2 regions of the Arthrobacter sp. 10N44_2 genome follow, and region 2 is predicted to be linked to the other one. Evidence: riboswitches for the same ligand, from Rfam matches in the RefSeq annotation. Region 2 holds a riboswitch; the other holds the start of a gene.

Evidence for each region. Region 2 has a riboswitch for cyclic di-AMP ahead of AC1DBX_RS06295 (aggregation-promoting factor C-terminal-like domain-containing protein). Riboswitches for the same ligand answer to the same signal wherever they lie in the genome.
Region 1: another riboswitch for cyclic di-AMP. It lies ahead of AC1DBX_RS12180 (M23 family metallopeptidase); the one in region 2 lies ahead of AC1DBX_RS06295 (aggregation-promoting factor C-terminal-like domain-containing protein).

Annotation. Positions count from the first base shown of each region.
Region 1 is NZ_JBFTHT010000010.1:19,441-26,464, forward strand. It holds gene AC1DBX_RS12160 (DUF3027 domain-containing protein) at 1-254, shown strand, start outside; gene AC1DBX_RS12165 (MFS transporter) at 299-1,618, shown strand; gene serC (phosphoserine transaminase) at 1,679-2,809, opposite strand; gene AC1DBX_RS12175 (iron-dependent transcriptional repressor DtxR) at 3,169-3,864, shown strand; cyclic di-AMP (ydaO/yuaA leader) riboswitch at 4,015-4,229, shown strand; gene AC1DBX_RS12180 (M23 family metallopeptidase) at 4,234-5,055, shown strand; cyclic di-AMP (ydaO/yuaA leader) riboswitch at 5,192-5,361, shown strand; gene AC1DBX_RS12185 (NlpC/P60 family protein) at 5,657-6,415, shown strand; gene AC1DBX_RS12190 (HNH endonuclease) at 6,635-7,024, shown strand, end outside.
Region 2 is NZ_JBFTHT010000004.1:57,598-64,621, forward strand. It holds gene AC1DBX_RS06285 (response regulator transcription factor) at 224-964, shown strand; gene AC1DBX_RS06290 (sensor histidine kinase) at 986-2,596, shown strand; cyclic di-AMP (ydaO/yuaA leader) riboswitch at 2,780-2,939, shown strand; gene AC1DBX_RS06295 (aggregation-promoting factor C-terminal-like domain-containing protein) at 2,939-3,778, shown strand; gene AC1DBX_RS06300 (bifunctional glycosyltransferase family 2/GtrA family protein) at 3,939-5,372, shown strand; gene AC1DBX_RS06305 (glycosyltransferase family 39 protein) at 5,373-7,024, shown strand, end outside.

The DNA.
Region 1 (7,024 bases), on a different contig from region 2:
CACCGGCCTGGGTTCCGTGGGCTGAACGGGTCCGCCCGGAAGACGCGCAGGCTGACGAGGCTGCCGAGGCGCCGTCCGGTTCCGAAGCGCCGTCACAGGCGTCCGACGCCGACCAGCAGGATGACACGGACGACGCCGACGACACTGACACCGACGACGACGACGACGACGCTGACGCCGACGACACCGACGCCGACGCCGACACTGACGCCGACGACGCTGAGCGGGAACGCTCAACGGGCGAGGCCGACTAGCGGTTGGAAGCGTCTGGGAGCGTGTCTGGGGAGGGCTGGGGCTGATGTCCACGTTCAAATCCCTGCACATCCTGAACTACCGGATCTGGTTCGTCGGCGCCCTCATTTCCAACGTTGGCACCTGGATGCAGCGCACCGCCCAGGACTGGCTGGTGTTCGCCCACCTGACGGCGCACGATGCCGGGGCGGTGGGAATCACGATGGCCCTGCAGCTGGGCCCGCAACTCTTCCTGGCACCCGTGGCCGGACTGGTCGCCGACCGGTTCAACCGCAAGCGGCTCCTAGTGCTGACGCAGTCCGCCATGGCGCTGCTGAGCGCGGGGCTGGGCATCCTGGTGGTCACGGGCGCGGCGCAGCTCTGGCACGTCTACGCCTTTGCCCTGATGCTCGGGGTGGTCTCCGCCCTGGACGCCCCCGTCCGGCAGACCTTCGTCTCGGAACTCGTCCAGGACGACTACCTGCCCAACGCCGTGGCCCTAAACAGCGCGTCTTTCAATGTTGCCCGGATGATCGGTCCGGCCGTCGCCGGCGTGCTCACGGCCGTCGTCGGGCCCGGCTGGGTCTTCCTCATTAATACGCTCACCTTTGTGCCCCTGTTGCTGAGCCTGGCGAAAATCCCGTCGTCGTCGCTGCGCCGGCTGCCGCGGGCACCGGCGGGCAAGGGCAGGATCCGGGAGGGGCTGCGCTATGTGAGGTACCGTCCGGATTTGGTCGTGGTGCTGGTGGCGATCTTCATCGTGGGAACCCTGGGGCTGAATTTCGCCCTGTTCATCGCGGCCATGGTGGGGACCGAATTCGGCCTGGACGCGGGGGCCTTCGGCCTGATGAATTCGATCATGGCCATCGGATCCGTAGCCGGGGCCCTGCTGTCCGCCGGGCGCGGCAAGCCACGGCTGCGGGTCATCTTCGGGGCGGCCGCCGCCTTCGGCGTGACCTCGGGCATCGCAGCGATGGCCCCGAACTACTTCTGGTACGGCGTCGCACTTGTGCCCGTGGGGCTGTTCGCGATCACCATGATGACGAGCGCCAACGGGTACGTCCAGACCACCACAGAGCCCGTAATGCGGGGCCGGGTGATGGCCCTCTACATGGCGATCTTCATGGGCGGAACCCCCCTTGGTGCGCCGCTCGTCGGCTGGGTGGCAAACACCGCCGGCCCCCGCTGGTCCATGGCGGTCGCGGCGGGCGCCGGCCTGCTGGCGGCCCTGATCGGGCTGGTGTGGATCATCCGCGCGAAGCACCTGCGGCTCCACTTCAACCGCCGCGCCCACGGGCTGCGGTACTTCCGCGTCGAAAGCCGGACCGGGGCGGCCGGTGCCGGCAGGGACGCGCTGCCGGAGGCACAGCAGGGCGGACGGACCTGAAACGACGACGGCGCCGTCACGGCTTAGGTTCTCAGGGCCGTGACGACGCCGGACGCGGGGCTACTTCTTCAGTTCCGCCACGACGAAATCGATGCACTCGAGCAGTGCCGAGACATCGTCGGGCTCGATCGCCACGAAGGTGGCGATGCGCAGCTGGTTGCGGCCCAGCTTGCGGTACGGCTCGGTGTCGACGACGCCGTTGGCGCGGAGCACCTTGGCGATGGCCGCGGCGTCGATCGAGTCATCGAAGTCGATCGTGGCGATCACGTTCGAGCGGTCCTCGGCCTTGGCCACGAACGGCGTGGCGTATTCGGACGCTTCGGCCCAGCGGTAGATGCGGCCGGCAGAATCCGCGGTCCGGCCGGCGGCGAAGTCCAGGCCGCCGTTGGCGTTGAGCCACTGCACCTGGGCGTCCAGGGTCACCAGGGTGGCCAGTGCGGGGGTGTTGTAGGTCTGGTTCAGCCGGGAATTGTCGATCGCCGTCTGGAGGTCAAGGAAGTCGGGAATCCAGCGGTCGCCGGCCTTGATCCGTGCCGCCCGTTCCAGCGCGGCCGGGGAGAACAGGCCCAGCCACAGGCCGCCGTCGGATGCGAAGTTCTTCTGCGGCGCGAAGTAGTACACGTCCGACTCTGCCACGTCCACGTCCAGCCCGCCCGCGGCCGAGGTCGCGTCCACGAGCACCAGCGACCCCTCGTCGGCGCCGGCCACCCGCTGGACGGGGGCGGCTACGCCGGTTGAGGTCTCGTTCTGCGGCCACGCATAGACGTCGACGCCGGCCTCCGCCCGGGCGGTGGGGCGGGTGCCGGGTTCGGCCTTGATGATGGAGGACTCGGCAAGGAACGGCGCCTTGTTGGTGGCGGAGGCGAACTTCGAGCCGAACTCGCCGAAGGACAGGTGCTGCGCTTTGTTCTCCACGAGCCCGAAGCTGGCAATGTCCCAGAACGCGGTAGATCCGCCGACGCCCAGCACGACTTCATAGCCTTCCGGTGCCCGGAAGAATTCGCTGAGGCCGCTGCGCACCGAGCCGACCAGGTTCTTCACGGGTGCCTGGCGGTGCGAGGTCCCCAGCAGCTTCGACGATGCCGCGGCCAGGGCGTCCATCTGTTCAGGCCGGACTTTGGACGGGCCGGCGCCGAACCGTCCGTCCTTGGGCAGGAGGTTGGCGGGGATCGTGATGCTGGTGTCGCTCACAGTGGCTCCAATTTTCGGCTGGTTCGTAGCGTGGCTGGGAGGTGGCGGGCAGGGATGAATACCACGGACACCCCTTTTCATTCTGCCTGTTTTATTCTGCCGGTCTTATTTTGCCTGACAGCTCCCGGCGATACGGAAAGAGGCCTGTCATAGTCCGGTCATTGAGACGCCGGGGACGGCCGGCCGGCTGGGGCTGGGACAATAGCTCCAGGTCGATCGAAAGATTATCCGGAGTAATTCAAAATAGGCTAGGCTGGCATGCGAACGTACGGCGGTTCCCGCCTGGGCGCATCCTGCATGCAGCCCGCACGCGGTACGGTGGGAATGACGCTAGGACTGCGCTCGAGGAGCTGAGCTGAATGACGGATCTGATCGATACCACGGAGATGTATCTTCGGACCATTCTGGAACTTGAAGAAGAAAACATCGTTGCCCTCCGCGCCCGCATCGCCGAACGGCTCCGCCACTCCGGCCCCACTGTGTCCCAGACGATCGGCCGGATGGAGCGCGACGGGCTGGTGGTCGTTTCCGGCGACCGGCACCTTGAACTGACGGAAACCGGACGGAAACGTGCAATCGGTGTCATGCGCAAGCACCGTCTGGCCGAACGCCTCCTCGCGGACGTGATCGGGCTCGACTGGGCCTACGTCCACGAGGAAGCGTGCCGCTGGGAACATGTCATGAGCGAACGCGTCGAGCGAAGAATCTTCGAGATGCTCAACCACCCGACGGTCTCGCCCTACGGAAACCCTATTCCGGGGCTTGCGGATCTTGGCGGCGTGCCCAATGGCGCCCCCGTGGACAGGCCTGTGAACCTGCTGGAGGCCATGGCCGGCTACGGGGTAACTTCCCGGGTTACGGTCAACCGGCTCGCGGAGCCGATCCAGGTGGAGCCGGAGCTTCTGGCCCAGCTCGACGAGGGCGGAATCAGGCCTGGCGCGCTTGTCTCGCTGGAGCGGGTGGGGGAGTACATCTCGGTCCGCGTCCCCGATATCGAAGGTGCCCTGGAGCTGCCGCCGGAGGTTGCCGCGCACGTCTTTGTAACAGTCGCCTGACCAGCCACTACGCGCCGGTCATGGGACGACCCATGAGTTGTCCACAATTGCGGTTACGGATTTATTACCGGGCGGCTTAATCGCCTATAGTTAGTGCCCAGTACCGATACCAAAGCGTTACCTGATCCGAAGCCGAGCCCTGCCAGCGGATCAGTCGCAGAACTACCTCCTGGCAGGGGCGGGGGAACCACTTTCGGCTGCTACTTCGGCAGCCTTGGGGTGAAGTCCGTCAGCGGCAAGCAGCTTCCACCGAAGGATCCCCTGGGGATGCATCTGTGCGTGGCTGCTTGCAACGGCGGACCGGGTCTTTGATCTCTCTGACCCGAATCCGACAGCTAACTTCGCAGGCCATCCAGAGAGGAACCGTTCTTGACCACCCAGACCTCCAGGGGCCGTCGCCGCGCGACCGGTCCCGCTCCGGAGCCGCGTCCCGTCGTCGCACACACGGCCGAACGCCCGCGGGACGTGCACCGGGATGAACGCCGTCGCCGTCGCAGTCCGTTCCGCCAGGTCACGGACTTTGCCGCGGCCAGCGGGGTCGGGCAGAAGGCCGGGATCGCCCTGGCCGCAACTGGTCTGGTTCTGACCGTGACGGTCCCCGTCACGAGCCCGGTGATGGCTTCGAATCCGGGCGGGTCCGGCGCGCTCTCCGCTGCCGTGCAGCCGGATGTCACCGCTGCCGCCGCCGCCAAAGTCGACTTCAACCGCACGGCCGTCACCACGAAGGGCGATCCGGACGGGAAACTCAAGCAGCTGCTGAGCGCCCAGTCTGTGGGCACCATCACCCGCGCGGCATCGGCCGGCACCCTGGGTGCGCCGCTCGACCAGCTGGTCACGGCCTCGCCCTTCGGCTACCGTGTCAGCCCCATTACCGGGGGCGCGGGGGAGTTCCACCGCGGCCAGGATTTCGCCGCCCAGTGCGGCACGGCGGTCCACGCGGCCGCCAGCGGCACCGTGACCTTCAACGGCTGGCATCCCTTCGGCGGGGGGAACCGCGTGGTCATCGATCACGGCAACGGCCTGGAGACCACGTACAACCACCTGTCCTCGGCCTCGGTCAAGGTCGGCCAGAAGGTTTCCCGCGGTGACGTCGTCGCCATGAGCGGAACCACCGGCGCCTCCACGGGCTGCCACCTCCACTTTGAAGTGATGGTCAACGGCGATGTCGTTGACCCGCTCGGCTGGCTCTGAAAAGACGATGGGCTGCTCTCAACTTCCTGTGACACGCCGTGATCTGAATGTGACATTGGATCCGGACTGCTGTAGGGTTTGAAGCACGCCAACTTTTCCGAAGTTGGCGCTCTTGAGTGGATTGCCTAGCTCTGCCACCGCTCAAGGTCCGTTCGCATTACATCGTCTGGCAGGGGCGGGGGAACCAATTTTGGCCTTCGAAAGAAGGCCTTGGGGTTAAGTCGCAAAGCTTCCCAGGAAGCAGCGCGGCCGGGTGACTCCCATCCGAATCCGACAGCTCACCTCGTAGGCATTGGGAGAGGCTACTTTCGTGTCTTCACGCCACAATTCTGCGCGCATGCGCACCGGCGAGGCTCTGTCGAGCCCGCTGGAATCCACATCACGTGCCGCCCTTGCCGGCGCCCGGATTGGATCACGTTCCGCAGGCTCAATCTCTAGCGAGCCCGGACAGCATGCAGTTTCCGCTTTTGGCGCGTCTTCGCAGTACACCCTTCGCTAAGTAACCCATTTCGGGGCGATCCGGCGTACCCCCAAGATGCCGGAGCGTCCTCAGTCCGCGCCCGAAAGCGCGCGGTCCAAGGATCACGAAAGAGAGAACTTAATGACTACTCGTGCAAACGTTGCACGGCACCGCGCCGAGGTCACCAAGACCAACTCGCTGGCTGTTATTGCTAAGGCTGTCGGCGACAACGCCGGCGGCGTGGGCCGTCAGGCTGCGGTCATCGCCGCAGCTTCCGGTCTGGTCCTGACCAGCGGAATCGCAGCCAACGCTGCTGAAACCAATGTTCAGCGCGAATCCACCTCCGCTTCGGCCCTGGAAGTCCAGTCCGCAGCTCCGGCCACCATCTCGGCCGCTTCCACCATCGCGATCTCCTACGAGAAGCCCGCCGTGACCACCACGCCGGCTCCCGTCGTCGAGGCTCCCAAGCCCGTCGTCAAGGTCCAGGACGCCACGGCCACCCGCGCCGGCGGCACCGAGCTTGGCGTTAGCGGCGGCGTCGCTGCCCAGGCCCCCGCCGGCATCGGAAGCGGCGCAGGCGCGACCATCGCCGCCGCTGCCTACGCACAGATCGGCGTGGCGCAGGACTGCACCGCCCTCGCCACCAACGCCCTGGCCGCGGCAGGCATCCACTACCACGGCTGGCCGGCAGGTTACCTGTCCCTGGGCCGCACCGTGAGCGCCGCCGAGGCACGCCCGGGCGACCTCGCTTACTACCAGAACGGCGGCGTGGGCATGGCTCACATCGCGGTCTACGTCGGCAACGGCATGGCAGTGCACGGCGGCTGGAACGGCGGCACCACCGCGCTGTACAGCGTCAACGTCGGCTCCGGCCCGGTCTTCATCCGCGTCGGCGCCTAAGCACGAACCCCAGCATTCCAAAAGACCCCCGCCTGCAGGCGGGGGTCTTTTGCGTTGCCGCGCAGTGAACTTTCCGCGCCGGGGACCGCGCCGGTGAAAAAATATTCGGTGATCCGGCACTTGAGTGTTTACTCTTGTGTTGTCGATCCATAGCCCGACCATGCAGAGGGCAGCCGGCCCTCGTGCCGCTGGCGGGTGCGGCCGTGAAGAGGTATGCGGATGCGCACTCTCGTTCTGAATGCTGGATATGAACCGCTGGCGGTCATCACCTTCCGCCGGGCGCTCGTCCTTGTCCTGACCGGAAAGGCCAGCGTGGTGGCCGAAGGGGACGACCCCGTGGTCGGCCCCCAGGACATTTTGGGCCGCCCGTCCGTGATCCTGCTGAACCGCTACATCCGGCCCAGGTACAACACGATGACTGCGGTGAGCCGCCGCGGCGTGCTGCGCCGGGATGCCCACCGCTGCGCGTACTGCGGCAAGGCTGCCCACACCATCGACCACATCCAGCCCAAATCGCGGGGCGGGGCCGACTCCTGGGAGAATCTGGTGGCGGCGTGCCTGCGGTGCAACAACGCCAAGAGCGACCATACGCCGGCGGAGATGGGCTGG
Region 2 (7,024 bases):
GCGGATCGGTGTTCACCCCAGAGTGGTGAGCGATCCTGTGCCTGGGCTGTGCGGGCCGACAGCCCGGCCTGTGACGTTGGCGCCGGACGGTAAAGGGGTTTGAACATGGCCGGTGCGGCCCGTACGGTCCCGCAACGGCATCCAGCTCGCTAGGCTGGGATTCACAGGTGCCGCACAGGGTCCCCAAAGCCCCGCCTAACCGGCAGATCGGAGAGTTGTCCCCATGGCCACTTCGCACTCCATGACCAACAACCTTCCCCAGCTCACGCATCCGGACGGCTCCCCCATCCGCGCCCTCGTGGTGGATGACGAGCCCAGCCTCTCCGAGCTCATGAGCATGGGGCTCCGGATGGCCGGCTGGTCTGTGGCCGTAGCCGAGGACGGGCCCGGAGCCGTCCGGCTAGCCAAGGAGTTCCGCCCCGACGTGCTGGTGCTGGACGTGATGTTGCCCGGGTTCGACGGCGTCGAACTGCTGAACAGGATCCGCGCGTTCGCGCCGGAGGTGCCGGCGCTGTTCCTCACCGCCAAGGATGCCGTCCAGGACCGCATCACCGGACTGGCGGCCGGCGGCGACGACTATGTCACCAAGCCGTTCAGCATGGAAGAGGTGCTGCTGCGCCTGCACCGGCTGGTCCAGCGCTCCGGAGTGGCTGCCATGGACACCGCCGAACTCGTAGTGGGAGACCTCGTGCTCAACGTCGACACCCGCGAAGTCACCCGGGCCGGTGAGGAAATGCACCTGACCGCCACGCAGTTCGAGCTGCTGCGCTACCTCATGGAAAACCCGAAGCGGGTCATCAGCAAGGCCCAGATCCTGGACCGTGTCTGGGACTACGACTTCGGCGGCCAGGCGAACATCGTGGAACTGTACATTTCCTACCTCCGCAAGAAGGTCGACGCCAACCACGCTCCGATGATCCACACGGTGCGCGGAGCCGGGTACGTCCTGAAACCGGCGGACTGATCCGTGCCCTCACTTTCCGGCATGACCCGCGTCCCCGGACGCGACTGGCGCAACCCGTCGACGTGGCATTTGCGCACCCGGCTGGTCCTGGTCGCCATGGCGCTGCTCGTGGCCATCTGCGGCGCTGTGGGCTTGTTCAGCTACGCCTCCATGGACCTCTTCCTCACCCGGCAGCTCGACACCCAGCTGGACCAGGCCTCGCACCGTTCGAGCGAGTTCGGCCGGCCCTCCTCCGACGATTCGGGCAGGCGCCCCGACCCCCTCGAAGCCCGGGGACAGGGCGTCGGGACGCTTAACGCACGGATAGTGGACGGCGAAGTCAGCAGGGCCGGGTTCCTGGCCGGGGACGGCGCGGTCAAGAGCCTCTCCCCCGCCGACAACAAGGTTCTCCTGGCCCTCACCCCGAGCGGCGTGTCCGTGGACCGCAGCCTTTCGGCCGGCGCCTACCGGCTCACGGCGGCGCGAACACCGTACGGTGACGTGATTGTGACCGGACTCCCGCTGGCAGAAAAACAAAGCACCCTGGCCTCCCTGGTCTGGACCATGGTGGTGGTGTCCGCAGGCGGGCTCGTGCTGATCGGGCTCGCCGGCACGGCCCTGATCCGGCGGACCATGAAGCCGCTGGAACAGCTCTCCGAGGTTGCCACTAAGGTCTCCCGTCTCCCGCTGGACGCCGGCGAGGTGGCGCTCGGGGTCCGCGTCCCGACGTCGGCGGCCCATCCCGGAACGGAAGTGGGCAGCGTGGGCTACGCGCTGAACAAGATGCTGGACAACGTCTCCAACGCTCTCGAGGCGCGGCAGGAGAGCGAGATGAAGGTCCGGCAGTTCGTCGCCGACGCCTCGCACGAACTCCGCACCCCGCTGACGGCCATCCGCGGCTACACGGAGCTGATGCGGATGACCGAGCATTTCACCCCCGACGGCGAGAGGTCCCTCGCCCGTGTGCAAAGCCAGTCCGAGCGGATGACCACGCTCGTGGAGGACCTGCTGCTGCTGGCGCGCCTGGACGAGGGACAGCCGCTCAAAATCTCCGACGTCGACCTCACCCAACTGGCCATCGAGACGGTCAGCGATGAGAAAGTCATGGCCCCGGACCGCATCTGGCAGCTGGAACTTCCGGACGAGCCCGTGGTGGTGCGCGGTGATGCGACCCAGCTTCACCAGGTCCTCGCCAACCTGCTGTCCAATGCGCGCAAGCACACGGAACCCGGGACCAAGGTGGTCACGGGCGTCATGCGCTCGGCTGACGGCAGTGCCGTGGTCACCGTGACAGACAATGGCAGCGGCATCGCCCCGGAATTTATCGGCCGGGTCTTCGCCCGCTTCACCCGGGCCGACGCCTCGCGCACCAATCCGGCGTCGAACCCCGCAGCCGTCCCCGCCGATTCTGCCGTCGCGACGGCCAGGGTCGGGTCCGGGGCTCCCGCACGCTCGTCCTCCGGCGCCGTTTCCGGCAGCCGCGGAGGTCACGGCACGGCGACCGCCGCGCCGACGTCCGAGGGCACCAGCGGGTTGGGCCTGTCCATTGTCCAGTCGATCGTGGAGGCCCACGGAGGAACAGTCGAGGTCACGTCCCGGCCGGGCCGCACGGAGTTCGCCGTGCGGCTGCCCGCCTCGCCGCCGCCGGCGTAACCGGAACGGCCGCCGCCGGCGCAAACGACCCGGACGGTCGACCGGCGAGCCCGGCGCAACCCGACACCCCGGCACTGTGACTCCTGTTACCAAAATGTGACTTAAGCGGCCGGGTCCTGTAGCGTCGTTAGCGTGCGCCGCCATCGGTGCCGCATATCCGGACGGACGCCAAACTCTGCCGCTTCCCGGATTCCGCTGGACCAGGCAGAGGCGGGGGACCCAGAGTTCCCGGGCAATCTGCTTTCATGCGCCCTCGGGGTGAAGCCGACACGTGATGTTCCGTGCGGCCGGATGACCTCATCCGAACCCGACAGCTAACTCCGCCGGCGTTGAGAGGCCACCATGACTGAATTCCAGGTACAAACACGCCCTGACGGCGGTTCGCATTCCCGCTCAGTTGGCGCCGCCAAGTCGCGCCACCGCGCCGAACCGGTCAAGCAGGCATCCGCCCTGTCGAGGTTCGCCGCCGGGCTCGGTGTAACCGGCCGCCGTGCCGCCGTCGTCACCGCCGCTTGCGCGCTGCTGCTGGGTGGCGGCGCCGCCAGCCAGGCGGCAGAGCCGGGCGCCCACACGGCGAATGTTGCGAGCCAGACGGCCACGATCGCCGACCCGCTGGCCAAGCTCAACTTCGAGCGGGTCCAGGTGGCTGGGCCGACCGCTCCAGCGGAAAAGAACGTGGCTCCCCAGATCTCGGAGGTTAAGGCAGCCGAAGCGCTGATCCACGCCCCCGCTGCTGCCGCGCCGGCAGCCGCGGCAGCACCCGCTCCGGCCCCCGCGGCAGCCCCTGCACCTGCTCCGGTTCCCGCGGCAGCTCCCGCTCCGGCAGCCGCTCCGGTCCCCGCAGCCGCTCCGGCCCCCGCGCCGGTCGCAGTCGACGACCCCGCCGGCGCGCAGGCCTACGCCGCGTCCCAGCTGGGAAGCTATGGCTGGGCACCCGGCCAGATGCAGTGCCTGCACAAGCTGTGGACCAAGGAATCCGACTGGAAGACCACCGCCACGAACGCCAGCAGCGGCGCCTACGGCGTGGTCCAGTCCCTGCCCGCCTCGAAGATGGCGAGCGCCGGCGCCGATTACATGACCAACTACCGGACCCAGATCAACTGGGGCCTGAACTACGTCAAGTCGCGCTACGGTTCCCCCTGCGGCGCCCTGAACTTCCACTACGCACACAACTGGTACTAAACCGGCACTAGCCGCCCCCGCCCTGGAGGCCCCGGATCCGCATGGATCCGGGGCCTCTTTGCGTCTCCACGGCCGGACCGGCCCCGGCGGCCCGGACTTCCACAGCCCCCGCACAGCTTGACCCTAAAGCCCTCATATGGGCCGCCGGGAAAGTTGAGCCATGACATTCACAGACCAGGCCACAGGAACCCTGCCCCGCTCCACGGCGACGCCGGCCGGCCCGGCGGCCCCAGGGGCACCCTCGGGGCTTGCACTGGCCGACGCACCCGTCCCGGGCCCGATCGCCGGGGCCCTGACCGGCCCCGGCGGCCGGCGCACGGCCATTGATACGCGCGCCAGCACGCCCCTGCTGGACGTCACCATCCCGGTCTTTAACGAGGAACGGGACCTCGAGGCCTGCCTGCGCCGGCTCCACGCGTACCTGCTCGGCGCCTTCCCGCATTCCTTCCGGATCACCGTGGCGGACAACGCCAGCACCGACGGAACGCTCAAGGCCGCGGAACGGGTAGCCCGCGAGCTGCGCGAAGTGACGGTGGTCCATATGGCAGAAAAGGGCCGCGGAAACGCACTCCGCAAGGTGTGGCTGGCCTCGCCGTCGCCGGTCCTGGCGTACATGGATGTGGATCTTTCCACTGATCTGGCGGCCCTCGGCCCGCTCCTTGCCCCGCTCATTTCCGGGCACTCCGACCTGGCGATCGGGACACGGCTGACCCGCAACTCCCGCGTGGTCCGCGGACCCAAACGGGAATTCATCTCGCGCAGCTACAACTTCCTGCTCCAGGCCCTCATGGGCGCCCACTTCAGTGACGCGCAGTGCGGCTTCAAGGCGATCCGGGCGGACGTGGCCCGGCAACTGCTTCCCCACACGCTGGACAACGCCTGGTTCTTCGACACCGAGCTGCTGGTTCTGGCAGAAAAGTGCGGCCTGCGCGTCCACGAAGTCCCGGTGGACTGGACCGACGACCCGGATTCCAGCGTGGACATCGTCCAGACGGCCCTCGCGGACTTGCGCGGCATGGCACGGTTGAGCCGGGACCTGGTCTCGGGCCGGATCCCGGTTCCCGACCTGCGCGCGGCCCTGGCCCGCGGACCGCTGCCGGCCGCCTCGCGGGCACAGGAACAAAGCCCCGGCGGAAGCCTCTTCGGACAGCTCGTCCGCTTCGGCAGCATCGGGGTGGCCTCCACCCTGGCCTACCTGGCGATTTTCCTGCTCTGCCGCGGGTTCATGGACCCGCAGCTGGCAAACTTCCTCGCCTTGCTCACCACCGCCGTGGCCAACACTGCGGCCAACCGGCGCTTCACGTTCGGCATCCAGGGCGGCAGCCAGGCGGCTCGCCACCATTTTGAGGGGCTGCTGGTCTTCGGCATCGGGCTGGCCCTGACCTCGGGCGCACTCGCCCTCGTTCACGCCGCGTCGGGAGCGGCCCCGGACCGCTGGCTTGAACTGCTCACGGTCACCGCCGCCAACCTGGCCGCCACGGCCGTGAAGTTCCTGCTCTTCCGGTTGGTGGTCTTCCGCCACAGGCCCGCCGCTGCCGTTCCGGCGCCCGGTGCCCCCGATCATTCCCTCCCCCGCACAGAAAAGGCCAAGTAAATGACGGCAACCATCAGCCCCACCGCCGGAGCCCAGGGCGGTTCCCCGGTCGGCAGGCCGCCGGCCGCCGAGGAACAGCCACACCCGGTTCCCGGAGACGGCGGGACGGCGCCCCATCTGCCCGCGTCCCCGGCGCCGGCCGCCCAAAGCCGCCGGGACCGGCTGCTGTTCGGACCGCAGCCCCGCTGGGTGCGGCCCTCGGCAGCGCTGCTCCTGGTGGTCACCGCGGCGTTGTACCTGTGGAATCTGGAGGCCACCGGCTACGCCAACTCCTTCTATGCCGCGGCGATCCAGGCCGGGACCAAGGACTGGACCGCGCTGCTCTTCGGTTCCCTCGACGCCGGCAATGCCATCACGGTGGACAAGCCCCCGGCCGCACTCTGGATTCCCGCCCTCGCGGGACGGATCTTTGGTTTCTCGGCCCTGAGCATGCTCATTCCCCAGGCGCTCATGGGAGTGGCCGCCGTCGGGCTTCTCCACCTGACCATCAAGCGGGTGTCCGGGCCGGCCGCGGGCCTGCTCTCCGGCGGCGCCCTGGCGCTGACCCCGGTGGCCGCCCTCATGTTCCGGTTCAACAACCCGGACGCGATGCTCACCCTGTGCCTGGTACTGGCGGCCTACCTCACCACCCGCGCCATCGAGAAGGCCGGCTGGAAGTGGCTCGCCGCGGCCGGCGCGGTCATCGGCCTGGCGTTCCTGAGCAAGATGCTGCAGGGCTTCCTGATCGTTCCCGGGCTGGCCCTGGCCTACCTGTGGGCGGCGCCCACCACCCTCGGCCGCCGGCTCCTGCACCTGCTGGCGGCCGCCGCCGGGATCGCCGTCGTGGCCGGCAGCTACGTTGTGCTGTTCCAGCTGACGCCGGCCTCGGTCCGGCCGTACATGGCGGGGTCTGAGACCAACAGCTTCCTGGAACTGACGTTCGGCTACAACGGCCTGGGCCGGATCACCGGGTCAGGCGGGGGCATGCCCGGCGGAGGAAACCTGGGAGGCAACGCCGGCGGCCCGGGCGGCAACGGAAACGTCGGCTTCGGCGGCGCGGCCGGGATCACCCGGATGTTCGGGACCAGCTTCGGCGGCGAGGTGTCCTGGCTGCTGCCGGCGGCCCTGATCCTGCTGGCCGCCGGGCTGTGGTTCACCCGGCGCGAGGCCAGGACCTCAAAAACCCGTGCGGCGCTCCTGCTGTGGGGCGGCTGGCTGGTCATCACTGCGGGGATCTTCAGCTTCATGAGCGGCACCGTACATCCGTACTACGCCGTGGCGCTGGCCCCCGCCATCGCGGCGCTGGCCGGCATCGGTTCCCTGGAACTGTGGCGGGGCCGGGCCTACTGGCCCGCCCGGGTTGTCCTGGCCGTGACGGTGCTGGCCACCTCGGTCTGGTCGGCTGTGCTCTTGGGCCGCGACCCGTCCTGGCTTCCCGGGCTCCGGGTGATCATCGTGGTCCTGGGCGTGCTCGCCGCCGCGGCCCTGCTCCTGCGGGCGGACGGCATGGCGGCTCTCCCGGCGCGGTTCCGCAAGGCCGCCACGGCCGGCGTCGTGATCCTCTGCCTGCTTGCCGGCGGGCTCGGAAGCACCGCGTGGACACTGGCGACCGTCGCCCAGCCGCATTCCGGTTCGATCCCCACGTCGGGCCCCACCGCGTCCGCGATGGGCGG